2 regions of the Catenibacterium sp. AM22-6LB genome follow, and region 2 is predicted to be linked to the other one. Evidence: a T-box and tRNA genes for the amino acid it is inferred to sense, from the RefSeq annotation. Region 2 holds a T-box; the other holds one or more tRNA genes.
What was found. A T-box is a leader RNA that pairs with one kind of tRNA and senses whether it is charged. The one in region 2 lies ahead of ileS (isoleucine--tRNA ligase), so its partner is inferred to be a tRNA-Ile.

Region 1 (11,311 bases), on a different contig from region 2:
TAATTCCATCAATAGGAACCTTTTCACCAGGATTAACAATGATTTCACTACCAATCTCTACATCATCAGGATCTACTTCTTCAATCTCGCCATCCACCATGATATTAGCATAATCAGGACGAATATCCATTAAAGCAGCGATATTCTTACGACTCTTACCAACCGCAATACTTTGGAATAATTCACCAATCTGATAGAAAACCATAACGGCAGAACCTTCAAGATATTCACCAAGACACATAGCCCCGATTGTTGCGACAGCCATTAAGAAGTTTTCATCAAATACCTGACCATGACTGATATTCTTAATAGATTTTCTTAAAATATCATGTCCAATCACAAAGTAGGGGATTAAATAGAGGATAAACTCTACATAGCCTGGTACAGGGACAATTGTCTTAAATACAGTAATTACGATCAATAAGACAATCGCAATAATAATTCTATTTAAAACATTCTTTTGCTTCTTTGTCATTTCTATCACTCCTTATTAAAGGAAGATTTCGCAATCATCCTCAACAATTTTACAATTTTCTCTTGCTTTTTCCATAACTGCCTGAGGATCTACACCATCCTCAAACTCAACCTTTAATTTTAAAGTCATAAAACTTAAAGTGGCATCCTTAACACCTTGAGTATTCTTTACTGCTTCTTCCATCTTATTTGCACAATTTGCGCAATCTACATCTACCTTATAAGTCTTTTTCATATTATTTTCTCCTTTACTCTTCAATATGATTCATACCAATAGATAAAATACTTCTTACATGATCATCATCTAATGAATAGAAGATAACCTTTCCTTCTCTTCTAAACTTTACTAGTTTAGCATCCTTTAATACTTTAAGCTGATGACTAATGGCTGGCTGAGAAAGCTGTAATATAGTAGCTAAATCACCAACACATAGTTCACCTTCAAATAAAGCATAGAGGATCTTGATTCTTGTAGAATCACCAAATGTCTTAAATAAATCTGCTAAATCATAAAGATATTCATCATCAGGCTGATTCTCTAAAACCTTTGAAACAACATCTTCATTCGCATTTAAGAATTCATTTCTCTTTTCCATGGCTCCTCCTCATATAAACGTTTTTACATATTTAATTATATGAATATGTTTATATGTTGTCAATAGAAAAGTCGAAGAAACAAATGTTTCTTCGACTTGGCTGTATGTATTATTCAGTTATTTCTTCAAAATCTGAAGCAGGATGTTTACATAGAGGACAAATAAAGTTTTCAGGAAGTTCTTCTCCGCTATATTCATAACCACAGATCTTACAGCGCCATTTACGCACAGGAGCTTCTTCCTTTACTTGATGTTCTTTATTCATATCTTCTACAATCACATCAGCAAGAGTTTCAATTTTTTCAAAATCTGCATTTTTCATACGTGATTTAATAGTGAGCTCTTCACCGATATAATTCCAAGATAATGGTTCAAGAATAGCTTTCATAGTCTTTTTAGCACTTGGTGCCCATGTACCATTTTCAATTAAAACACATGTACGATTCTGCAAAAGATGTTCTTTGATTTCTATCAATAAGTTCTGCATAGGTGTGAATAAACCCGCATTATAAGATGCACTTGCGAATACCAGATGAGAATATTTGAAACTTTCAGATAAGATATAAGATGGATCAGTTTTAGATACATCATATACTTTAATGTTGTGAATACCTTTTTCACTTAGCTTACTTGCAAGAATCTCAGCTGCATTGGCAGTACCGCCATAAATAGAACCATAAGCAATCATAACACCCTTGACTTCTGGTTTATAAGCAGCCCAAGAAGCAGTATGTTCTACCATTAAGTTAATATCTTCATCCCAGATAGGTCCATGCAGTGGACAAAGCATTGAAATATCAAGAGTAGAGGCTTTCTTTAAGGCATTAGTCACCTGTACTCCATATTTACCAACAATATTTGTATAATAACGTCTTGCTTCATCCCAGAATGATTCATCTAGATCCATTTCACTTGTAAATAGATTGCCATGAAGTGCACCAAAAGTACCAAATGCATCTGCACTAAATAAGATACCTGTTGTAGAATCATAAGTCATCATAACTTCAGGCCAATGAACCATTGGCGTAGTAACGAAGTTTAATACATGATGTCCAGTTTCTAAAGTATCACCATCTTTGACGACTATAGCATGGCTATCTACATCAAAATCAAAGAACTGCTTCATCATACGGAATGTCATAGTATTACCCACAATCTTTACATCAGGATAACGTACTACAATATCACAAAGTGTTGCACAATGATCAGGCTCCATATGATTGACTACTACATAATCAAGTGTTCTACCATCTAGCACATGTTCTAAATTTTCTAAGAACTGATGAGCAATCGCTGCATCTGCAGTATCTAATAAGACAGTCTTATCATCTACTAATAAATAAGAATTATAACTTACACCATCAGGAACAGGATAAACATTTTCAAATAGTTCTAAACGTCTATCATTGCCTCCTACATAATAAAAATCATCGCTTATTTGTCTTACATTAAACATTCGTTTTCCTCCTACTTAAAGTGGCTCAAAATCAGATGCCGGATGTTTACAGATAGGACAGATTAAATCCTCAGGTAATTCATCACCTTCATAGACCCATCCACAAATCTTACATACCCATCCTTTTTTCTTCTTTTCTGGTTTTGGTTTCACATTCTTGAAATAATAGTCATATGTCATAGAATCATGCTCATTTAAGATAACAGCATCATCAAGTTCTACAATAAACATCGTATGTGTTAACTCATCCAATGTTTCTATAACATGACCTTCCATATATGCATTCGCATATTGTGTTAAGTAAGGTAATGAGTCTTTCAAATCATACATATCAAAACCATCAAACTTATTAACCTCTTTACCACTTTGGAAACCAAATCGTTTAAAGATATCAAAAGGGCATGTGATATCAAGCACAGATAAAGTCATATTCTTTGACTTCATCAATACATCATGGGTGTAATTCGCCTTATTCACAGTCACTGCAATACGATAAGGATTACTTGTGAGCTGAACAGCTGTATTAATAATACAGCCATTAGGCTTATTACCATCATTTACACCTAATACATACAAACCATAACTAAGTTTAAATAATGCATTCTTTTCCATGGTCATACCTCCTCTTGTTTATTATAAACGTTTACACAAAAGAAAAAAACTCAGATGCGTTATTTCTGAGTTTTTGTGTGATATTTGTTTAAGATATCAGGGAATGCCTTGACTAAACGACGATGTGAATATTTCTTAATAAGATGTTCACGGTGACTATCCTTTAATTGACGTGCAATCTTAAAGATATCATCTGTTGTAATTTCATTATGAATATCTAGTTCTAGTTCATCTGCAAACTTCTTAAGATCCTGAGAGACTGTCTCAAGTTTTTTCGCAAGATGAGTGGCTTCTACAAATGTAGTAATTAAGTCGCTTGTGAATAATGTGATACACACAGTAGAAGCAATAACCATTGGAATATAATCATATTGAATAAGCATATGAGTCAGATGTGGCTGTACATTCTTCACTGCAGTCACAGAGAAGAAACCAAAAATAAAGAAACCTTCTAAACAGATACGACCATTTAAGTTAAATCTCATTTGAGAATAATCCCACCATCTTGCATGGAACATCTTTTCCATAAAATAAGATGTGAGATATTCAATAAAGCATGCGACAATCGCTCCTTCTATAAAGATGAGAGACCAATCTTTAGAAATAGGAAACAAAGCACATACAACAATTGCACCTGATCCATAAATAGGAATACAAGGTCCAGTTAAGAAACCACTGTTATGTATCTTATGACCTGTGGCAATAGGGCAGATAAGTGATTCCCATATCCACCCACAGAAACTATAAATAAAGAAGGAAACAACAAGTATTGTCCAGTTATTCGCAAATGCATCTAACATATATTAACCCCCCTTGTTAACATTTCAACCATTATAGCATTATAGGAATATAGAAACAAAGAAAACTATAATTTGAGCTTAACTTGTTCTTTTTACCAGGAAAAAGGGAGTAAGAAGCAACTGAGACATTTACGATTATAGGTGCAATAATTACAAAAAAATTGGAATTAAGATGCCAGAGAACACAATTGACTACTTTATTTTAGATAAACTGTTATAATGGTATATGTAAAGAGAGGTAAAAATAAAATGAATACAAATGATATTTTAAAAAAAGTAGACCACACATTATTGGCTCAGAGTGCCACTTGGGAAGACATTAAGGTGATCCTAGATGATGGAATCAAATATGGTACAGCATCTGCATGTATTCCAGCTGCTTATGTGAAACAGGCAGCAGAATATGTGGATGGTAAACTTCCTATCTGTACAGTTATTGGATTCCCAAATGGATACAGTACGACTGCAGTAAAAGTATTTGAAACAAAGGATGCTATTGAGAATGGTGCATCTGAAATTGATATGGTTATTAATATCGGATTCTTAAAAGATAAGAGATATGAAGAAGTAGAAGATGAAATCCGTCAGATTCATGAAGCATGTGATGGTAAAATCTTAAAGGTTATTATTGAAACATGTCTTCTTACAGAAGAAGAAAAGATCAAGATGTGTGAATTAGTCACAAATGCAGGTGCAGAATACATTAAGACATCAACAGGGTTCTCAACTGCAGGTGCTACATTTGATGATGTAAAGTTAATGCATGATCATGTAGGTGAAGGAGTTAAAGTAAAAGCAGCAGGTGGTATTAGTTCATTTGATGATGCTGAAAAGTTCATCGAACTTGGTGCTGACAGACTTGGTACAAGCCGTCTTGTAAAAATCATGAAGAATACAGACACAGGTGCAGGATACTAAAAGTAAAAAACCATAATCCTTTATATATAGGACTATGGTTCTTTTTTACGCAATGAAATAAAAAAACAGACACAAATGTGTCTGTTAACTTCTAAATGGTGGAGCCTAGGAGGATCCGAACTCCTGACCTCCTGCGTGCAAAGCAGGCGCTCTCCCAGCTGAGCTAAGGCCCCAAAAGGTTTTAAATAAACATGGTGGGCCTGAATGGATTTGAACCATCGACCTCACCCTTATCAGGGGTGCGCTCTAACAAACTGAGCTACAGGCCCATTTCTTGACTGCTCACCTATAATACCATGTAGAAATACACTCGTCAATAAAAAAATGAAGAAATTATAGGCAAGGTAGAAAAAAGTTTGATATATACAATGAAAATAAGGAAAAAATAATATATCGTTAAAATTGGTTAAAATATTACTAAAATTTTACCTCGTTTTATCTAGATTGTGATATATTAATTATTATAGTAATATTGAGGAGGAAAAATAAATGGCTACAATTAAGGATGTTGCGAAAGCAGCTGATGTATCTATCGCAACTGTATCAAGAGTATTAAATGAAGATAAAACATTGAAGGTTTTACCTGAGACAAAAGAGAAGATATTAAGAGTGGCTAGTGAACTCAATTACTCCTTAAAATCAAAAGAAAAGAAGAAAACATTTAATATAGGTATTATCCAGTGTTATACATTTGAACAGGAATTTAGAGATACTTATTTCTTATCTATTTTACAGGGTGTAGAGAAATATTTAAGAAAAGAAAAGATGGCTTCTACAAAAGTAAGATATGATGATATGAATATGAAACAGGTATTAGAAGGTGTGGATGGTATTATTTGTATTGGAAAGTTTGAAAAGAAGTATCTTGATACATTTAGTAAGTTATCTAGTAGAATTGTTTTGCTGGATATGGATTTGTCTCCTATCACAAATGTCTGTATCTCATTGGATTTTGATGACGCGATGTGTAAAGTAGTCAACTATTTTCATTCGCAGGGACATAAAACAATTGGTTTTATGGGAAGAAATGAATATGATGAGATGTCTTTACAAACAATTTCTAGAAAGAAAAGCTTTATTAAATATTGTGAATATTTAGGAATAAAATATGAGATATTTACAACCAATCATGAAATGACTGGAGATGAAGGTTATTCTGTCATGAATCGTGTGATTGAAGAAGGAAAAATACCTTCCGCAATATTCTGTGCCAATGATCCTCTTGCGATGGGGGCTATGCAGGCTTTATTAGATGCAAAAATCAAGGTGCCAGAAGAAGTGTCTATTATGGGATTCAATGATGTGGATGCATGTAACTTCACACGACCTACATTATCTACTGTCTATGCACCTTCAAGTGAGATGGGAGAGATGGGGGCTTCATTGTTACATAGAATGATCACAGAAGAGGATATCAGCTATCCATGTAGAATACAATTGCCATGTCAATTAGTTATTAGAAATTCATGCAGGGAGAAGTAATAAAACCTCTCTTTTTTATTTTAGTAAAATAGCAAGTAAACAAAATAGTAAAAATAATTAAAAAAGTATTGATTATTTTACTAAAAAGTTTATCATAGTAGATGAAGAAAATAACAAAATAAAAAAGAGGAGAACCCATAATGAACCATCAGATCAACAGATTACTCAACTTTGCGTTACAAAAAGGCATGATTGGTACAGATGATTTGTACTATGCCGCAAATTTAATTTTAGACTTACTTCAGTTAGATGAATTTGAACTAGAAGAAATCGATGAAAAATTAGAAATAGCACAGGATATCATTGATCATATTCTTGACTATGCAGTAGAAAAAGGTATGATTTCAGATTCTGTGACTGAAAAAGATTTATTTGATACAAGACTTATGAACTGCCTCATGCCTCGTCCTAGTGAAGTAGTAAATAAGTTCAACACTCTTTATAATGAATCTCCAGAAAAAGCAACAGACTACTTCTATGATTTAAGTATTAGTAGTAACTATATTCGTAAATCACGTATTGATAAGAATATCAAGTTTAACCATTATGTTAAATATGGTGATATTCAGATTACTATTAACCTTTCTAAACCAGAAAAGGATCCTAAAGCGATTGCAGCTGCAAAGAATGTCAAATCTACAAACTATCCTCTTTGCTTATTATGTAAAGAAAACGTTGGATTTGCAGGTAATATGAAGCATCCTGCGAGACAGAATCATCGTATTATCCCATTAGACCTTGCAGATCATCGCTATTACCTACAGTATTCACCTTATGTTTACTACAATGAACACTGTATCGTATTTAATGAAAAACATCAGCCAATGAAAATTGACCACAATACATTCGAGCATCTATTCGCATTTGTAGATAAGTTCCCTCATTATATGCTGGGAAGTAATGCTGATCTACCAATCGTAGGTGGTTCTATCCTTACCCATGATCACTACCAAGGCGGTCGTCATCATTTTCCTATGGAAGATGCGAAAGTAATCAAGAGTTATGAACATGACCAGGTACAGGTAGATATGTTGTATTGGCCATTGTCAACTCTAAGACTTACCTCTACTTCCAAAGAAAAAATCATTGCTTTGGCTGATGTTATTCTTGAAAAATGGATTGATTATAGTGATGAGTCACTAGATATCATTGCATATACAGATGGTGTAAGACATAACACAGTAACACCAATTGCACGTATGAAGGACGGAAAGTATCAGTTAGATCTAGTACTTAGAAATAACCGTACGACTGAAGAATACCCATTAGGAATCTTCCACCCTCATGCACAGCATCACCACATTAAGAAGGAAAACATCGGCTTGATTGAAGTAATGGGCTTAGCTGTTCTTCCTGCAAGATTAAAGAACGAATTAGAAGATATCAAACAGTGTCTATTAGGTAATGCGGATTTTGATTCAAATGAATCATTACAGAAGCATGCAGACTGGTACAAATATCTTAAGAGTTGTGACTACGAGGATGTTGATAAATTCCTAGAAGTAGAAGTCACTAAGAAGTTTGTAGCAGTATTAGAAGATGCTGGTGTATATAAAATGACTGATGAAGGAATTGAAGGATTCAGTCGCTTCGTGGAGGGATTATGGTAGAAATTAAGAAAGAATTAGATGACGATATTGTTGTCATCGGCTTAGAAAACAAAGACTTCTATGTAGAAGTCACAAACTTTGGCTGCACACTACTTAAAGCTGTAGTGAAGGACAAAGAAGGAAATCCATGTGATTGTGTATTAGGCTTCCCTGAAGTATCAGATTACCAGAAGAGAGATGGTACATATCTTGGTGCTTTGGTAGGACGAGTATGCAACCGTATTGAGAAGGGAACTTTCACATTAAATGGGAAGACTTATAATGTTCCTATTAATAATGGTCCTAACTCATTACATGGTGGTATTGAAGGATTTTCTTACAAGGTATTTGATTATGAATTTATTGAAGATGGTGTCAAGTTCCACTATGTATCTAAAGATGGTGAAGAAGGCTATCCAGGTACATTAGATTTCTATGCTTATTATACAATCGAAGGAACATCACTTCATATGCGCTATGAAGCAACAAGTGATCAGGATACAATTATCAATATCACAAACCATTCATATTTCAACTTAAATGGACATGCATCAGGTGTTCATAATCATGTATTAAAACTCAATGCTGACGAAGTAGGCTGCGTTGATGGTGATGGATTATATACAGGTGAATTATTAGATGTCACAAATACTCCATTTGACTTTAGAAGTGAAAAAGTGATTGGAGACTGTATCAAAGACAATCATCCACAGTTAATCACAGCCCGTGGTTATGATCATCCATTTGTATTTAATACAGATAAAAATCAGGCAGAACTTTATTCTCCAGAAACTGGTATTAAATTAACTGTATCTACTACATATCCATCAGCACAGGTATATAGTGCAAACTACTTAGATGGACAGTTAGATAAATATGGTTACACTATGCATCCACAAGATGCATTATGTATTGAAACAAGTTATTTACCAGACAGTATTCATAAAGAAGAAAAACCAAAGGTCATTTTAAAGGCAAATAAAAAATTTAAAGAAGAAACAGTATATACATTCGAGGTAACAAAATGAAAGCAAGCTTATTAAAAGAAGAATTTAAAACTAATAAATATGATGAAATGTTGAAAGACTTATATGAAGATGCAAGTCTTGTAGATTATCAGAAAGATAGATATACCAATGCATTAGATAAGTTCATTGAACTTTATGGTGATGAAAATGTCAGCATCTATAGTGCTGCAGGTAGAAGTGAAATTTCAGGTAACCATACAGACCATCAGCATGGTTGTGTATTAGCAGGTTCAATCAACTTAGATGCGATTGGTGTAGTCGCTAGACAGGATGATGTAATCAATGTTGTATCTGACAGTTTCAACATTGCACCTATTCATTTAAATGATTTAGATAAGAAGGATGAAGAAGAAGGTACTTCAGAAGGACTAATCAGAGGTGTTGTTTCTAAACTTAAAGAACTAGGTTACAATATCGGTGGTTTCAAAGCATTCATTACAAGTGATGTATTAGTAGGGGCTGGTTTATCTAGTTCAGCTGCTTTTGAAACAATTATTGGTACAATCATTGATGGTTTATATAATGATATGAGCATCGATATGGTTACAATCGCAAAAGTAGGTCAGTATGCTGAAAATGTCTACTTTGGTAAGCCTTGTGGATTAATGGACCAGTGTGCATGTGCCGTTGGTGGATTGATCTCTATTGATTTTAAGGATACAGAACATCCTGTTGTAAATCATGTAGATGTAGACTTCTCTAAATATGATCATAGTTTATGTATCGTTGATACAAAGGGAAGCCATGCAGACTTAACAGATGCATATGGCGCTATTCCTGCTGAAATGAAGGATGTCGCTCATTACTTTGGTAAGGAATTCTTAAGAGAAGTAGATGAAAAGGAATTCTTTGATCATCTTGCTGATGTAAGAGAGGCTGTTAAGAATGATAGAGAAATTCTAAGAGCTATTCATTTCTTCAAGGAAAATGCGAGAGTACCTCAGATTGTAGAAGCATTAAAAAATGATAACTTTGACTTATTCAAGAAGTTGATCAAGGAATCTGGTAACTCAAGCTATAAGTTCTTGCAGAATGTTTATGCAGACTTTGATTATAAGCATCAGGCAGTTTCTGCAGGTCTAGCATTAAGTGAAATCGTATTAGGAGACCATGGTGTATCTAGAGTACATGGTGGTGGATTCGCAGGTACAATTCAGGCATTTGTAGAAAATGACTTTGTCCCAGAATATAAGAAAGAAATTGAAAAATTATTTGGAGAAGGCAGCTGTCATGTACTTAAAGTAAGAAAACTTGGCGGTTGTAAAGTAGTGGAGGAATAAATATGAACGTACTAGTTACAGGTGGTGCAGGTTATATTGGTAGTCATGTCTGTGTAGAATTACTACAGAGCGGCCATGATGTTGTAGTCATCGATGACTTCTCAAATTCAAAACCAGAAGCCTTAGATGCCATTCATGAAATTACTGGTAAGAAAGTAAAGTTCTATGAATTCAACGTTTTAGATGAAGATAAGACAGAAGCAGTATTCAAGGAAAATAAATTAGATGCAGTCATTCACTGTGCAGCTTTCAAGGCAGTAGGTGAATCAGTAGTAAAGCCTATTGAATATTATACAAATAACTTAATGACAGCTCTTATTGTTGCTAAGCTTATGAAGAAGTATCATGTCCCTTCAATTGTATTCTCTTCAAGTGCGACAGTATATGGTGATCCAAAGGTTGTCCCATTAACTGAAGATTGTGAATTAGGACAGACTACAAACCCATATGGTTCTACAAAGGCTATGATGGAAAGAATCCTAACAGATGTACAGCATGCTGTACCAGAAATGTCTGTTACACTTCTTCGTTACTTCAACCCAATTGGTGCACATGAATCAGGATTATTAGGAGAAGATCCAAAGGGAATTCCTAACAACCTTATGCCTTATATTATGAAGGTTGCAACTGGTGAACTTCCTTGCTTAGGTGTATTTGGTAATGACTATGATACACCGGATGGAACAGGTGTACGTGACTACATCCATGTTGTAGACTTAGCTAAGGGTCATGTTCTTGCGATTGAAAAATATGCAACACCAGGTGTTCATATCTGTAACCTAGGAACAGGTAAAGGATATAGTGTATTAGAAATCGTTAAGGCATTTGAAAGAGTTAATGGAATCAAGATTCCTTATGAAATCAAGCCAAGACGTGCAGGTGATATTGCAACATGTTATGCAGATCCTACTCGTGCAAAAGAACAGTTAGGATGGGTGGCTGAAAAGACACTTGATGATATGTGCAGAGATACTTGGAATTTTGCAAAGAAACATATGTAATATATGAGTCCCTCAATGAGGGACTTTTTTCATGCATGAAAAAAGCAGGTAGTAAAGCGGATTGCGAATATTCGC
Region 2 (17,090 bases):
AAGCAAGTACTGTACCAAAGTTTAATACTGCAATCTTTTCACAGATACCCATAACTAGCTTCATATCATGTTCAATAAGAAGAATTGCGACAGAGAACTTTTCTCTTACAATCTTAATAGTTTCCATTAATTCAGCTGTTTCTGTAGGGTTCATACCTGCAGCAGGTTCATCTAATAATAATAGCTTAGGTGCAGTCGCAAGTGCTCTCGCAATTTCAAGCTTTCTCTGTTTACCATAAGGTAAGTTCTTTGCCTTTGATTCCGCAAATTCTTCTAGATGGAAAACACGTAATAATGATAAAGCTTCTTCCTGCATAGCAGCTTCTGCCTTCTTATATTTAGGTGTATGGAATAATGCATCAAAGACAGTATAAGGATGGGAATAATGTAGTCCTACTTTTACATTATCAATAACACTCATTTCCTTAAATAAACGAATATTCTGGAATGTTCTAGCGATACCAGCTTTAGTGATCTTTATCGTATTCGCTTTTTTAATAGGCTGTCCTTCAAAAAGGATACGACCACTTGTTGGCTGATAAACACCTGTTAATAGGTTGAAGACAGTTGTTTTACCTGCACCATTTGGACCAATTAAACCAAATAACTGGTTCTTATCGATTTCAAAGTTAAATTCATCTACGGCCTTTAATCCGCCAAACTGAATACCAAGACCTTCTGCTTTTAATAATGGTGTACTCATTCTGGCTTCACCTCATCTTTCTTTTTAAAGAATGGAAGACGTTCCATGATTTGTTCGCCTTTACCAGTTCCTTTTAAAATCATAGCAGCAATTAATACAATTGCATATAACAACATTCTATACTGTGAGAATGAGATTAATAATTCTGGAATTATAGTAAGCACAATAGCTGCAATAATAGAACCTTTTAAGTTACCCATACCACCAAGTACTACCATAACTAGAATTTCAACTGATTTGTTGAAGTCAAATCCTTTAGGAAGGATAACTGTATAATAATGTGCATATAATCCTCCTGCAAGTCCTGCAAAAATAGCACTGACTGCAAAGGCAAATACTTTATAATAACCAACATCAATACCAGATAATTCTGATGCTGTTTCATCTTCACGAATTGAGATGATAGCACGTCCATGTCTAGATTTCACAATTGAATATACGACAAAGATTGTGATAATCATTGCAATAAAGACATAAACAAGATTTGTATTCAAAGGAATACCAATTAAACCTTTTGCGCCATTAGTGATTTCAAGGTTATTCATAACAACACGGATGATTTCATTGAAAGCAAGAGTGATAATACAAAGATAGTCACCTTTTAATCTTAATACTGGAATACCGATAATTAAACCAATAACACCAGCTGCAATCGCACCAATAAGTAATGATACAATAAATGGAAGATTTAAATAAATACTAAGTAAAGCTGATGTATAAGCACCTACTGACATGAAACCAGCATGTCCTAAAGTAAGCTGTCCTAAATAACCAGCTGCTAAGTTAAGTGATACAGCGAGGATAATATTAATACCACAAAGAATTAATACACCCTGCCAATAAGAGTTAATAACAGATGTAGCTGTTCCTATCATCAATACTGCAAAGATCACAATTGAAAGAATGAATGATCTGAATAGTTCGTTTTTTAATAGTTTTTCCATAGACTACACCTTCTCTCTTACATTCTTACCAAATAAGCCTGCTGGCTTAACTAATAAGACGATAATAAGAATACCAAATACAACCGCATCAGAGAAATCTGAAGAGATATAGGCAATTGTAAGTGATTCTGCAACACCAAGCATTAAACCACCTACCATAGCTCCTGGTACACTACCGATTCCACCAAGTACAGCTGCGATAAATGCTTTAATACCTAACATTAAACCGATATATGGAGTAATTAATGAATAAGCACATCCATAAATAACACCCGCAATAGCACCAAGTCCTGAACCAATCGCAAATGTAAGAGATACTGTTGTATTTACATTAATACCCATTAACTGGGCAGCACCCTGGTCTTCTGATACAGCACGCATTGCTTTTCCTAGTTTTGTCTTATTAATAAAGAATAATAAAACAGCAGTACATACAGCTGTTACTACAAGAGTAATAACAGTGATATATTTAATAGAAATACCACCAAGATTGATAGTCCCTTTTGGCATAATCTGTGGGAATGTACGAGCTGCACTACCAAAGATTAATAAGAATACATTTTCTAATAAGTAGCTGACACCAATAGCAGTGATCAATACTTCAAGTGAACCTTTACCTCTTAAAGGTTTATAAGCTACTTTTTCTGTTAAAACACCTAAAGCTGCAGTCGCAACTATAGAAAACAAGATTGCTGGAATAGGTCCTACAAAACCCATCGCGATTAATGCGAAATAAGCCCCTGCCATGATAATATCACCATGGGCAAAGTTGATCATTTTCGCAATACCATAAACCATTGTATAACCAATTGCAACTAAAGCATACATACTCCCAGTCGAGAGTCCGTTGATGATTTGGTTGATAAAGTTAATCATAATTACTTCTCCCCTCTAAAAATAAAAAAATAAGGAGAGATGAACTCTCCTTTATTCATCGTTATTTTGCAGTTACATACTGACCGTTCTTGATAGTAACGATATTTAATTCCTTAACAGGGTTGTGGTTCTTATCATAAGTGAATCCACCACAAACTGCTTCATCATCAGATACTTTGACCTTTGCTAATGCAGCATTTACCTTTTCAGAATCAGTTGATTTAGCTTTGTTGATAGCTTTCATCATAACAGTAACTGTATCATAAGCCATACCAGCGAACATACTTGGAGTTGTTCCATATTCTTTTTCATAAGCTTTTACGAATTCATATGCAGGACCGCTAGTTGCATCTTTGTTGTAACCACTTGTGAAGAAGCAGTTTTCAAAGTCTGCAGTGTTAACACCCTTAACACCAAGAACACCATCCCAGCCATCAGCGCCAAATATTGGAGTCTTAACGCCAGAGTCTCTTAACTGTTTAGTAATAGATACAACTGATTCATAGTAGTCTGGTAAGAAAACAGCATCAGGATTAGCCTGTTTGATCTTAGAAATGAATGTTGAGAAATCTTTAGTATTTGCATTATATGCTTCATAGAATGAAACATTAACGCCCTGCTTCTTAGCTTCAGCTTTATAAGCAGCTGCAACACCTGTAGAATAATCAGATTCCTTGTTGTAAAGAACTGCTACGTTCTTGAAATCATATTTAGCTTTAGACTGTTTAGCTAAGTAAGTACCAGCATAAGAATCGTTTGTACAGATTCTGAATACGTTCTTATAAGCTGTTTTACCATTCATAGTGAATTTATCACCTGAAGCAGATGGTGAAAGAACTGGTGTGTTGTTCTTGCTTGAAGCACTTGCTACTGAAAGTGCAGAACCAGTTGTTACTGGTGAAAGAACTGCAGTGACCTTATCATCATTATATAACTTGTTATAGTCATTTACGGCTGTAGTTGGATCAGCCTTATCATCATAGTAAACGCCTGTAATCTTAGTGCCATGTTTCTTGTTATAATCATTAATAGCCATCTTCATAGCATTCTTTACGGCTGTACCATACTGAGAAGCTTCACCACTTAGTGGGCCGATAAAACCAAATTTAGGTGCTTTGATATCTGTTGTAGATGAATTCCCATTACTACAACCTACTAACATTGCTGCGACTGCACCAGCTGTCACGATTGTTTTAAATTTCATACATTATCCCTCCAATTTGTATATGCCCCTTATTATACAATCTCATTTGGGTTTGTCAATATAATTTCATCACCTTTTTTATACCAAAACAAATATTTTTGATTTTATTTACCTTTTTCCTAATTTATTGCATTGTTTTTGAAACCTCTTTAAATACTGAATAAGCGCTTGCTAACGCAAAATGAATGTTATAACCACCACAATCCCCAGTGATATCTAATATTTCACCTGTCGCATAAAGATGAGGATAGTTGATGAATTCAAAAGATTCATTAAAATTAGAAATCATCAATCCCCCAAGGTCTGCCTGGGCAAATTCTTCACCTCTTAGCTCTTTGATAGTCAATTCTAGATGTTTTAGGAAGGATACAGGGTTCTTCTGATTTTCTAGTATTGGAACAAGTTTTGGATGAACCAGACCATCATAAGGACCACTCATTGTTTGTAGTGTATGAATAATAGAATATAACTCCTGATCAGTAAATTCAGGATAGAAATCACATAGTATCCTATCTCCAGGACAGGCATAGCGGCTTAATACCATTACTGCAATCCCACTGATACCATAATCAGTAAAAAGAAGTTCACCTTTTTCTTTATGTCCTTTTAAAGTAAATTCTCCCTTCATTCTCACTCCCTTTAATTTCTTATAGGCAGGTTCAGTCATCAACTGAGTAATAGTAGGTCTCATAGGACGATAATCTACTTCTAGAGAATTAAAAAGTGTTCTTCTATCTTTCATACCTGATAATTTACCAGCAGGAGTACCGCAGGCAATAGTGACATAATCTGCCTGATAATCCTTATTAACGGCATGTATTAAATAACCGTGCTTATTCTTTTTAATAGATAAGACTTCTTCCTCGCAGATAATTTCTACACCATATTCTTCTGCTCTATTTAAAAATAATGTCTGTACAGCTTTGGCTGACTCACTATAAGGGTATAAGAGATTACCCATATATTTTGTATAAAGGCCAATATCCTTAAGTGCTTCTACTATATCAAAATCATGAATGATATCATTTACCCATGGTTTGATGTCTCCATCATAATGCGCCTTGTCTAGATCCTTGTTAGAAAGATTACAACGCCCATTACCTGTAGCTAAAAGTTTCTTTAATGGTTTGTCATTGGCTTCAAGTACAACCACATCAATATCTAGATATTTTTTTAATAAAATAGAAAGATATATACCTGATATACCTCCCCCAATAATAATCATTTTCTTTTTCATTTTTATACACCTCGATACAATAGTAATGCATTTCCAGTGTATTTTCCAATTCTTTATTGAAATAATTAGTCTTTGTGTTTATAATGTTTAAGGAAATTTACAAGGAGGAATTAGATTATGGGTAGAGCTCATGAAGTACGTAAAGCCGCAATGGCAAAGACTGCTGCTAAGAAAACTAAACTTTATTCTTACTATGGTAAAGAAATCTATTTAGCAGCGAAGGCAGGCGGCCCTGAACCGGACGGTAATCTAAGCCTTAGAAGATTAATTGAAAAAGCAAAGAAAGATCAGGTTCCTGGAGACGTTATCAAGCGTGCGATTGATAAAGTTAAGAACGGTGCTGTAGAAGATTATGAAAGTGTACAGTTTGAAGGTTTTGGTCCTTCAGGATCAACTGTTATTGTTAAATGTTTAACAGATAACATCAACCGTACTATTTCACAGGTACGTCCTGCATTCACTAAATCAAAAGCTAAGCTTGGTGCTGAAGGTTCAGTATCTTATTTATATGATGTAGAATCTGTTGTTCAGTTCAAAGGAATGGACGAAGAAACTGCAATTGATGCATTAATCGAAGGCGAAGTTGATCCTAAAGATATCGAAACTTTAGAAGATGGCAGCTTAAAGATTACTGGTGAACCAACTGATTATAACGCAATCAAGACAGCTATTGAAAATAAGCTTCCTGATGTTGAATTTGATGTTGACGAAATCCAAACTAAACCACAGGAAACAGTTGAACTTGAAGGTGAAGATATGGTTTTATTTGAAAGACTAATGAATCTTCTTAATGACTGTGATGATGTTGACCAGGTTTATCACAATGTTTCTAACTATGATGATGGTGAAGAAGAATAGCGAGAGCTATTCTTTTTTTTGCAAAAAAAATACGGTTCTTATGAACCGTATCTGTGTTATTTATTAGCAATTACATCTTCTTTAATAGCTTGGTCACTGACTGCTTTTGCAACAGTCACTGCTACACGTGCATCAGTTGCACGAGGGATGATGTAATCCTTGTTTAATTCTTCATCGCTTACAAGACTTGCTAAGCCCTTTGCAGCAGCTAATTTCATACCTTCAGTAATCTTAGTGGCATGAACATCTAAAGCACCTCTAAATAAGCCTGGGAAGGCTAATACATTATTGATCTGGTTAGGGAAGTCTGAACGTCCAGTTCCTACGACTGCAGCACCTGCATCCACTGCATCATGATATTTGATTTCAGGTTCTGGATTAGCCATTGCGAATACAATTGGCTTTTCTTTCATTGACTGAACCATTTCTTTAGTAAGAAGGCCTGGAGCTGAAACACCAATAAAGACATCTGCTTCTTTGACTGCTTCTGCCATAGTCATACGTTTATTAGATTTGTTTGTGATTGCAGTTAATTCCTGAGTTAAGAAGTCATACTTATCATAATCATCCTTGATCACAATACCATTGATATTAAAGCCATAGATTTCCTTAACACCTAAGTCATGAATCATATGGATAATAGAGCTTCCTGCAGCACCTGTACCACTGACTACTACAGTGACATCTTCCGGTTTCTTATCTACAACCTTTAAAGCATTCACTAAAGCAGCAGTAACGACAATAGCTGTACCATGCTGATCATCATGGAATACAGGAATATCTAATTCCTTCTTTAGTGTTCTTTCAATTTCTACACAACGTGGTGCACTGATGTCTTCTAGGTTAATACCACCAAAAGTTGGGGCAATCTGTTTACAGAACTTAATGATTTCCTGAGGATCCTTTGTATCAATACAAAGAGGAACAGCATCAATATTCGCATATTTCTTAAAAAGGATAGATTTACCTTCCATTACCGGAAGTCCAGCAGCTGGTCCAATATCACCAAGTCCTAGTACTGCAGTTCCATCACTGACTACTGCCACACTATTACCCTTCCATGTATAATCATAAACAGTTTCTGGATTATTGTGGATTTCACGACATGGCTGAGCAACACCAGGTGTATAAGCCATAGACAAATCTTCCATTGTTTCCATAGGTACCTTCACATTGATTTCCATCTTACCATGATGTTCTTTATGAAGTGCTAATGCTTTTTCATATATATCCATACTTTTTCTCCTTATCATCAATTTTACACCAAAATTATACGAAGCATTTCAATAGAAGTCAATAAAAGAGCACTTACGTGCTCTTAAATGAATTATAGTGTTGTCACCATTAATTCTAGTCCACCTTCATAATGTACTAGATCAACATCCGAACAGATAATAAACTGATCACCCTTTTTAATAGGCATATCATTGACAGTACCTTCACCATCAATGACTGATACTAACTGGAATGGATCATCATTTTTAATTTCTGTGCTTCCTTCAATTAAGTAATGATCAACAGTTAGGTATTCACATTTTAAATATCTAGTCTTAGAGCCATGGTCTAATTTAGTATTTACAAATAATTTATTCTGATCTAAATCAGCTGGTACCTTTGTACAGTCGATTGACTGTTGTACATGTAATTCTCTTTCTTTACCATCATCACCCTTACGATGATAATCGTAAACACGATAAGTGATATCTGAAGACTGCTGTGCTTCATAGATTAATGAACCACCACAAATTGCATGTAATGTACCTGCTGGGATATAGAAAAAATCACCCTTATGGATTTTAAAACGATTCAATAATTCATCATACTTATCTTCTTCAATATCCTTAATGAATTCTTCTTTAGTTTTAGCATAATGACCCATAACCATATCTGTACCTTCATCCGCCTGTAATACATACCATGATTCAGTCTTACCTAAAGAGTTTTCATGAATCTTTGCATATTCATTATCTGGATGTACCTGTACAGATAAATCCTGTTTAGCATCAATAATTTTTACAAGTAATGGGAACTGATCACCTTCTACATTACCAAATAATTCACGATGATTTTCAAACATCCATGATACTGTTTTTCCTTTATATTCACCTTCAACGATTGGGCAATCGCCACTCTTATGACCTGAGATAACCCATGCTTCTCCTGTATGATCACTTGGGATATCATAGCCATAAACATCTCTTAACTTAGTTCCACCCCAGATTTTTTCTTTTAAAACTGGCTGGACCTTTAAAATATGACCCATTATATATTCCTCCTATTTCATATATTCATATTCTAATATATTCATTCCTATTTTTCTAGTCTAGCGCTTACTTTGTATATTTTTTACAGCTTACCTGGATATTTTTCTTCTGTATAAATCTTATATCCTTCTTTTTTTAGTAAACGTACAAAGATCCCATCTGCATCAATGACCCTGTGGGAAAATGAGCCATCATAAATATGATTAAGACCACAGCTAGGTGAACGGCTCTTTAAAATAACATAATCAATATCATATGCTTTAAGTATATCTAATGCCTTCTGTGCTCCCTCTACATATTCTTTCGTAACATTTTTACCATTTATTGTCTGCACGCATAATGGATCTTCTGAAACTATTTCAGCAGGATCTCTAGGAATAGAGAGTCCTCCTAATACTTCAGGACAAATAAGTACTGCTTCACCTTTCTTATCAATAAGTTCTAATTCTTCTATTCTATTAGAATCTCCTCGATAAGTACAATCATAGCCACATAAGCATTTACTTATTCCAATCATCTACATACTCCTTAATGTCATGTGCCTTATAAGCGATTTTAGTAGCTCCTGCAGCTTTTAACTCTGCCTCTCCTCTAAATCCCCAGTCACATCCAATTGTCTTCATAGAAGCGTTAATTCCTGTTTCTATATCAACATTAGAATCACCAATAAAGACACATTCATCCTTGGTTAAACCAATATCATTTAATGCGAGATTTAAAGAAGTAATATCAGGCTTTTTAGGATAATCTGCACAACCACCATATGTAGTAATAAAACGATCACCAAATAGCTTAGGTACAATCACTTCAGCCACTGTATGGGGTTTATTTGTGACACAAGCAAGCTTAATACCTTCTTTATGTAAATCTTCTACTAATTCTTTAATACCAGGATATGGTGCTGTGTAATCAAAACAATGATCCTTATAGTAATCCATGAATTCTTGTAAACATTGATCAAACAAATCCTGATGATCTTCTCCAAGTGCACGTTCTACTAGTTTTAAAACACCATTACCTACGTACTGTTTATAGTTTTCAATAGGATGTGGTGCTAACCCACATGCCTCCAAAGCATGATTTGTACTTACTGCAAGATCCTTTAAAGAATCAACTAATGTTCCATCTAAATCAAATATACAACCTTTTATCATAACTGCCTCCATAATTACACCCATTATAGCATTCCTACCCCGCAAGTTTAAGAGTAATTCTGCAATTGTTTTCGCTTACAGAGAATGATATAATATCCTAGAATGAGGTGAAACTATGAACGGATTAAAAGAACATAAATATATGGATTTCTTAACAACTATTGGCTATATCGTATTTGCATTATGCTGTGTGATTGGCTTCTTTGCACATTTATATATTTTATTTGCGGTTGGTTTTGTTTTGATTTTCGTATTAAGATTAATTGGCTATTCTTTAGACCGCTTTGAAGAATATATACGTGGTTATTAGACTTTTTTTATTACATGGTAAAAGGATATGGGAACGTCCCATATCCTTGTTTTTTATTCTTCTTCACTAGCTGGTAAAGTTTCAACAACTTCATGACATCTTGGACATAATCCATCTACTAATTCGTCTTCTTCGAACCAGTTCCAGCATCTTGGACACTGAACACCATGGAATTTTTCTGCCTTGATGAAACAAGTTTCATATTCATCTTTACCTTCTGCATTGTCATCTAAAGTAACCTTTGCAACGATGAATAACTGTTTCATAGAGTCTTCTAATGCAGCTAAAGACTTATATTCATCCTTAAGAGTGATAGTAAGCTTACCTTCCATGTTAGAATTGATTACTTTTTCAGCTCTTAAGTTTTCTAATGATTTCATAACATCAGTACGTAAGTTCATGAATAAGTCGAACTGTTCTTTTAATGCATCAGCATTTTCAATTTCGAACTTTTCAGGCTTAGCTTCTAGGAATACAGATTCTTCCTGTTTTGCATCACAATGGAAGTGATCGTGTAATTCTTCTGCAGTGAAGACTAAAATTGGTGAGATTAACTTCATCATTGTCTTTGCATGATGATAAAGAACTGTCTGTACCTGTCTTCTTCTTGTAGAATCAGCCTTTTCGATATAAAGGATATCCTTTGTGAAGTCCATATAGAATGCACTTAATGTATTAGTGAAGTAGTTTAAGATTTCCTTGTTTGCTTCTGAGAAGTTATAAGAATCCATAGACTTATGATATGCATCCATTAAGTCATTTAACTTAGCTAACATATACTGATCTACTGGTTCTAATTCATTTACTGGTAATACATCAGTATCCTTGAAATCATTTAAGTTACCAAGTAAGAAACGCATAGTATTTCTTACCTTACGATAGCTTTCAGATACTTTCTTTAAGATATCATCAGAGATACGTACATCTGACTGGAAGTCTACAGTAGTAGCCCATAATCTTAAGATATCAGCACCCCATTTATTGATTGTCTTGATTGGATCTACAGCGTTTCCACCAGACTTACTCATCTTTAATCCCTTACCATCAAGAGTGAAACCATGAGATAAAACTGTCTTATATGGTGCTTTACCATGTACTGCAGTACCGATGATTAATGAAGAGTTAAACCATCCACGATACTGGTCACTACCTTCGAAGTATAGATCAGCTGGATAACCTAATCCTCTTTCTACTAATACACCAGTATGTGATGAACCTGAGTCAAACCATACGTCCATGATATCTTTTTCTTTCTTGAAGATACCATTTGGTGAATGTTCGTTTGTATAACCTTCTGGTAATAAATCTTTTTCATCTCTTTCAAACCATACGTTTGAACCGAATTCTCTAAATAGTGCTGATACATGATCAAATACTTTCTGATCAATTACAGGAGTACCATCTTCACAGTAGAAGATTGGAATTGGAACACCCCAAGTTCTCTGTCTTGAGATACACCAGTCACCACGGTCTTTAATCATGTTATAGATTCTGATATGACCCCATTCATTGATCCAGTTAACACTATCGATTTCACTTAATAGTTTTTCTCTGATCTTATCGATAGAACAGAACCACTGGTCAGTTGCTCTAAAGATGATAGGCTTCTTAGTACGCCAGTCATGAGGGTAGCTATGTGTAATCCAAGTAAGATTTAATAAAGCGCCTAATTCTTCTAGTTTTACTGTAACAGTCTTGTTTGCATCATCAACATACTGACCTGCAAGCCATTCACCGCATGATTCCATCATGCAGCCATGTTCATCAACGTTTACAAGTACTGGTAATTTATATTTCTGACAGATGTTAAAGTCGTCTACACCAAATCCACTTGCTGTATGAACACATCCAGTACCTGAATCAGTTGTTACATGGTCACCCATGATGACTAATGATTCTCTTTCTGGATAAAGTGGATGAGTACATGTGATGTATTCTAATTCTTCACCTTTAAAACGTTTTAAAATTTCTTTTTCTTTTAATCCAAATGTTTCCCATAATGAATCAACTAATTCTTCTAAGACAACAAGATTACCTTTTTCAGATTTAACTAATGCATAAGTGAAACGTGGATTTAAACAGATTGCCTGGTTTCCTGGGATTGTCCAAGGAGTAGTAGTCCAGATTACGAAATAGTTATCATCACCTTCTAAGATACCTTTACCATCTTTTACTTTGAAACGTACATAGATAGTAGGTGATTTTACATCATGGTATTCTACTTCTGCTTCAGCTAATGCTGATTCAGATGAAGGTGACCAATATACTGGCTTTAATCCTTTATAGATTAATCCATCTACAGCCATTTTCGCAAATACATCAATCTGTCTTGCTTCAAATTCTTTATGTAAAGTTAAATATGGATGTTTGTAGTCTGCAAATGTACCTACACGGATACACTGCTGCATCTGACGTTCAACCTGCTTTAATGCATATGCATAACATTTTTCTCTGAACTTTGCAGTAGACATAGATTTTCTATCTACACCCTGCTTCTGAATTGCATTTTCGATAGGTAAACCATGAGTATCCCAACCTGGAATATATGGTGTATAGAAACCTTCCATATTCTTATAACGACAAATAACGTCTTTAATAACCTTATTTAACATATGGCCAACATGCATATTACCATTTGCATATGGAGGTCCATCATGGAAAATGAAATGTTCTTTTCCTTCATTCTGTTTGATAACCTTTTCATACATGTTAGCGTTCTGCCATCTTTCTACGTAAGCAGGTTCCTTAGTAGGAAGCTTACCACGCATCTCAAAATCAGTTTTTGGCATTAAGAGTGTGCTTTTGTAATTCATATATATCCCCTTTCACAAATAAAAAAACGTCCTTCATAAAGGACGTTTGCACGCGGTACCACCTTTGTTCATATCATTCGATATGCACTTAAGATCTTAACGCAATCAACGGCATTCCCTACTTTATTCAGGATGCAGCTCCAGAGTGATTCCTAACCAATACACCTTCACCGTTTCCACCACCCACGGCTTCTCTATAAGTTCTCTTGATCAGCGCTCTCTTTCTTCGCTTTTTTTTCTTCTTCATTAATTAAACTAAAAATTTCTGATTTGTCAATAGTTTCTAACAATTCTGTGCTGATTTTTACAATTTCAGCCCTAAAATCTTTTGCTTCATCCTTAAAGCCTTCTACTTCATCACTTAAACCCTTCACATAATTCATAGACTCTTTAAGAATCATATTCGCATTATGCTTTGCCTTTGTAATCAGTTCACTGGCTTCCTTTAAAGCAAGACGGGAAATCTCTTCATTGGTCTTTCGTTCAACAGATTGACGATTAGCCATCGCGATACTTTCTTTTTTAACTTTATCCAACTCTTTTTCAAGTCTTCTGATTTGTAAAGTAGTTTCCTGAATTTTCTTTTCTAAAGTCTCAATCGTATCATCGACTTCTTCAGTATTATATCCACGAAGCTGCTTATTGAACATGTATCCCATAACCGTGTCCCCTCATCGATAATATTGGCCTTCTATTACATAATTATCCTGCTTTGTTCTTCTATCTGTTATGAATATCTTTACTCGGCCATGATGACGTAAAGATATTATACCGTTATTATCGCATATTTTTGAAATATCTTCAATAACTTTGTAGTTAAGCTTGACATACTGCCCATGAATGGCTTCTACTGCTTTATTGCGAGAAATGCCAAATAATGCAGCAACCATCTTATCTAAACGTAAAGAAGAAACAATTACTGTTTTAGTATAGGTATCCTGCTGAATAGAAAGACGTTCTTTACTTTCTACCAAATGAATAGAAGAGCGTTTGATACGTGTGAGATTCATACGAATATAATCACTATTTTCTGTCATACATGCAAAGGAAAGTGGCTCTTCATTGATATCACCGATACATTGACGTTTAATACCGAGATGCATTAAAGCCCCTAAGACATCGGAATGTTTGAGTTTTCCAAATGTATCATTGTAATCTACTTGAAATACTGTGACTTTAAAGTCTTCAGGTTCAAATTCATAGAAATCAGGCGCGATGAGTACTCTTTTATTTTCTGCCCCATCAAAGCCTCCATCTGCTTCTACTTTGAGTTCATGACCAATAACACTTTCTACAATGGACTGCTGATGTGGATCAAGAAATTGTGTAAGAATCATACGTTGTGAATAAAGTGCCTGATCCTTGTAATCTAATATTTTAGAGACGAATTCTTCATCACCTTTAAAATGTTCTAACATATTTCATAAAAAAAGTATTAGCGGATGCTAATACTTATTCCTCCGTACTTGTAGGTGTGTCATCATCAAGAGTAATTGAACCAGTTACACCGATGTTCTTAGGTGTACATAAGAAAATCTTAGGACCAATTACCTGAATGTCACCATCAATTGCGAAAATAACACCAGTTAAGAAATCAACAACACGTTTCTGCTGTTCCTTCTGTAAACGATGTAGGTTAACGACAGCTGCTTTATTTTTCTTTAAATAACCACCAATTTCCTGAGAATCAGAATAAGCACGTGGTTCAAATAATACAAGACTAGAGTTGGCATCAAATGGCTTCAACATCTCACTTGTCTTTTTAGTCTTATTGTTTTCAAAAATATTAGAATTTTCTTCCTGTCCGTTTTGTGCAGTATTGTAATCTTCTGTATATCCTTCTTCTTCACCGAATAACCAATCTTTAACCTTATCCATACACATGTAAAACCTCCTGTTTGTTTTGTTTATTATAACACATTAGTGATGTGATTTGTATACATTTCTATTTTCTAACCCAAAGATACGTGCAGAATATGATCCTGGTTCAGTATCATTGAGGGCTTTTTCAAACATATTCATTCTTGCATCCACATTATCAATAAGTGTTAATGCTTCTGCTTCAGGAATCTGTGGAAGAACTGGAGATCCATATTCCTGTTTACCATGATGAGAAAGAATCATATGTTCTAGTAAGAATACTTCTTCTCCCTCAATATGTAATTCTTCTGCCATGTCCTTCACCATTGCATGGCCAATAGAGATATGACCTACTAAGCTTCCTTCAATAGAATAAGCAGGAACAATAGGTCCTGTGAATTCCTTAACCTTACCAATATCATGTAGAATAACACCTGCATATAGTAAATCTGCATCTAGAAAGCTATAAACGTTAATGAGCTGATCTGCAAGTTTCAACATACATAAAGTATGATAAAGAAGTCCTGAGGCAAAATCATGATGATTTTTAGTAGCTGCAGGATAGTTCACAAAAGCTGTATAATGTTTTTCAATAAGTCCATGAACAATCGCATAAAGACGAATGTTGTGGATCTTCTTCATATACATATCTAATTCCTTCTGCATCAGTGCTTTTTCAATAGGTGGCTGTGGTAAGAATAAAGCCTTCTGTTCATCATTCATTTCAATAGGCTCAAGCTTAACGATTTTCATCTGTCTCATGCCCTTATAGTTGATGATATCTCCTTTACCTCTTACAACCTGCCCTCTTTCAAATAAACGGATCTGTTCATCTGTGGCAGACCAGAGCTTTGCACCAATAGTACCTGTTGCATCCTGTAAGACAATATTTAAATAAGAAGACTTGTTGGCACCATTTGTTTTACCTACAGTGACTGAGATAATAATAGCTTCAAAACCAACTGTTTCTTTTCCTGGATTCATTTCATTAATTTTAATCATTCAATTCACTCCATATTTCATCCATCACAATCAGGATATCTTCATAATCATACCCCTTCTGCTTAAGAAAACGGCTGATACGCATCTTTAATTCCTGACCATGATATTTATTTTGATAACGTTTATATGTCTTTTCACATTCCTGTTTTAATAAAGACAATGTACGTTCATGAGAAAATTCAAAATCATAGCTATTCATAACAGAAAGAATTGTATTTTCGCTATATCCTTTATTATATAAGGTTCTCTTGATTTTTTGAATTAATCCCTGTGGAGAAAGCTTTCTATTGTTTGAATAGAGCTGATCCACAATATTAAAAGCATATTCTTTTTCTTCTGATTCGTCAAATTTTTCGATTTCTTCTTCAATTAAATGTTCTGGAATGTCTTTATTCTTTAAATCAATAAGTGCCTTTTTTAAGCCTTTACCCTTCTTAAGAGTTGTATCAATATAGCTTCTTACATATTTACGATCATCTATGAGATGACGATCAGTTAATAAAGCCATACACTTCATGATTTCTATTTCATTATAGTCTCCATAAGTTTCTAAGCGTTTCTTTAAGTCATGGAAACAATAGTCATGATAGCTAAGCAGCTTTACTGCTCTAAAATATAAATGTCTGATATTCTGCTTCTCTTTAAGAATATCTATAACTTCCTGATTGACACGAGTTTGAATAGCGAGATGGAATGTTTCTACATCTTCTATAGTACATTCAAGAGCTATTTTTCTTTTACCACTTACAAATTCTACTGAAACTAGCTTTTCATGTGGTTTTATTGAAGAGACTACAAAACAGTTTTCAAAATGATCAATAGAACTGTTATACACATGTATCACTCCTTTATAGAATGTATGAGAATCAAATTGCTGGGCATGCTTTACTGCATACTCTTTATAAGGTGTAAGATCCTGATGAGATAATTCTATTACTTTTTCGATATATTCTTCTTGAGTATAGAAGAAATGACCATTACCACCCTCTACAATAACAGGATCTAAATTAGAATCATATCTTGCAAGAACTGGTAAAGAAGAGGCCATCGCTTCAATAAATGTTAGACCTTGTGTTTCAGTTAGAGATGCTGAGACAAAAAGATCACCGGAATAATAGAAATCAGGAATAACGTCTGCACTTTGACATCCTGCAAAACGAATATAATCATCCATATTTAAATCATGTGTTAATTGCATTAAAGTATTCTTTGCAGGTCCATCACCTATAATAAACAATCGTATATTTGAATTTCTTTGAATGATTTCAGGCATTGCGTTAATGATGAGATCTAATGATTTTTCTTCAGCAAGTCTACCTAAAGAGATTAAATTAAAATGATTACTAAGACCATACTCTTCTTTGATTTGAGTTGTATGTTCTTTATTATATGTTTTAAAGCGTTCTAATTCGAGTCCAGTTGGTACAATATTGATTTCTTTTTTGATACCAATAGATTTCATCATAGAAGCTGTTTTAACACTAGGGACAATGAGAGACGTAGTATGGGTTGTATATATCTTCATCAGCTTCTTGACAATCTTTTTTGCGATTGAATCAAATGGTTCGATTCCTTTAGTGACATAGTAAGTATAGTCATAAAGATTGGTATGGAATGTATATACTGTAGGAATATTAAGCTTATAACCACATAATCGTCCAAATAAGCCTACGCCATATTCAGTCTGCGTATGAATGATATCAGGATTAAATTCTTTAATCTTTTTAAATATTTTATTATTATAAATGCCTGCCATACGGTATCCATAAATACTTTTAAGAGAGATTCCATTCATTCTAATAATAGATGGATCATCTTCCATATGAACACCAAGAGGAGGAATTGTAGTTATAATCAAGACTTGA

Region 1: it has a tRNA-Ile gene. The T-box ahead of ileS (isoleucine--tRNA ligase) is inferred to sense a tRNA for this amino acid. The anticodon was not compared.

Annotation. Positions count from the first base shown of each region.
Region 1 is NZ_QTUM01000002.1:37,014-48,324, forward strand. Features, by position in the region: gene DW269_RS01045 (heavy metal translocating P-type ATPase) at 1-475, opposite strand, end outside; gene DW269_RS01050 (cation transporter) at 491-709, opposite strand; gene DW269_RS01055 (metalloregulator ArsR/SmtB family transcription factor) at 723-1,070, opposite strand; gene DW269_RS01060 (rubredoxin-like domain-containing protein) at 1,180-2,526, opposite strand; gene DW269_RS01065 (flavin reductase) at 2,542-3,138, opposite strand; gene DW269_RS01070 (putative ABC transporter permease) at 3,198-3,938, opposite strand; gene deoC (deoxyribose-phosphate aldolase) at 4,188-4,856, shown strand; tRNA gene DW269_RS01080 (tRNA-Ala) at 4,953-5,029, opposite strand; tRNA gene DW269_RS01085 (tRNA-Ile) at 5,049-5,125, opposite strand; gene DW269_RS01090 (LacI family DNA-binding transcriptional regulator) at 5,346-6,338, shown strand; gene galT (UDP-glucose--hexose-1-phosphate uridylyltransferase) at 6,479-7,948, shown strand; gene DW269_RS01100 (aldose epimerase family protein) at 7,942-8,955, shown strand; gene DW269_RS01105 (galactokinase family protein) at 8,952-10,235, shown strand; gene galE (UDP-glucose 4-epimerase GalE) at 10,238-11,236, shown strand.
Region 2 is NZ_QTUM01000047.1:219-17,308, reverse strand. Features, by position in the region: gene DW269_RS09575 (ABC transporter ATP-binding protein) at 1-703, opposite strand, end outside; gene DW269_RS09570 (branched-chain amino acid ABC transporter permease) at 700-1,647, opposite strand; gene DW269_RS09565 (branched-chain amino acid ABC transporter permease) at 1,651-2,520, opposite strand; gene DW269_RS09560 (ABC transporter substrate-binding protein) at 2,585-3,727, opposite strand; gene DW269_RS09555 (aminoacetone oxidase family FAD-binding enzyme) at 3,852-4,964, opposite strand; gene DW269_RS09550 (YebC/PmpR family DNA-binding transcriptional regulator) at 5,082-5,822, shown strand; gene DW269_RS09545 (NADP-dependent malic enzyme) at 5,879-7,057, opposite strand; gene DW269_RS09540 (type I phosphomannose isomerase catalytic subunit) at 7,150-8,085, opposite strand; gene DW269_RS09535 (DUF523 domain-containing protein) at 8,169-8,603, opposite strand; gene DW269_RS09530 (HAD family hydrolase) at 8,587-9,240, opposite strand; gene DW269_RS09525 (hypothetical protein) at 9,356-9,550, shown strand; gene ileS (isoleucine--tRNA ligase) at 9,604-12,363, opposite strand; T-box leader at 12,399-12,599, opposite strand; gene DW269_RS09515 (DivIVA domain-containing protein) at 12,558-13,022, opposite strand; gene DW269_RS09510 (RNA-binding protein) at 13,035-13,781, opposite strand; gene DW269_RS09505 (cell division protein SepF) at 13,816-14,241, opposite strand; gene DW269_RS09500 (3'-5' exoribonuclease YhaM family protein) at 14,284-15,225, opposite strand; gene DW269_RS09495 (RecX family transcriptional regulator) at 15,218-17,090, opposite strand, start outside.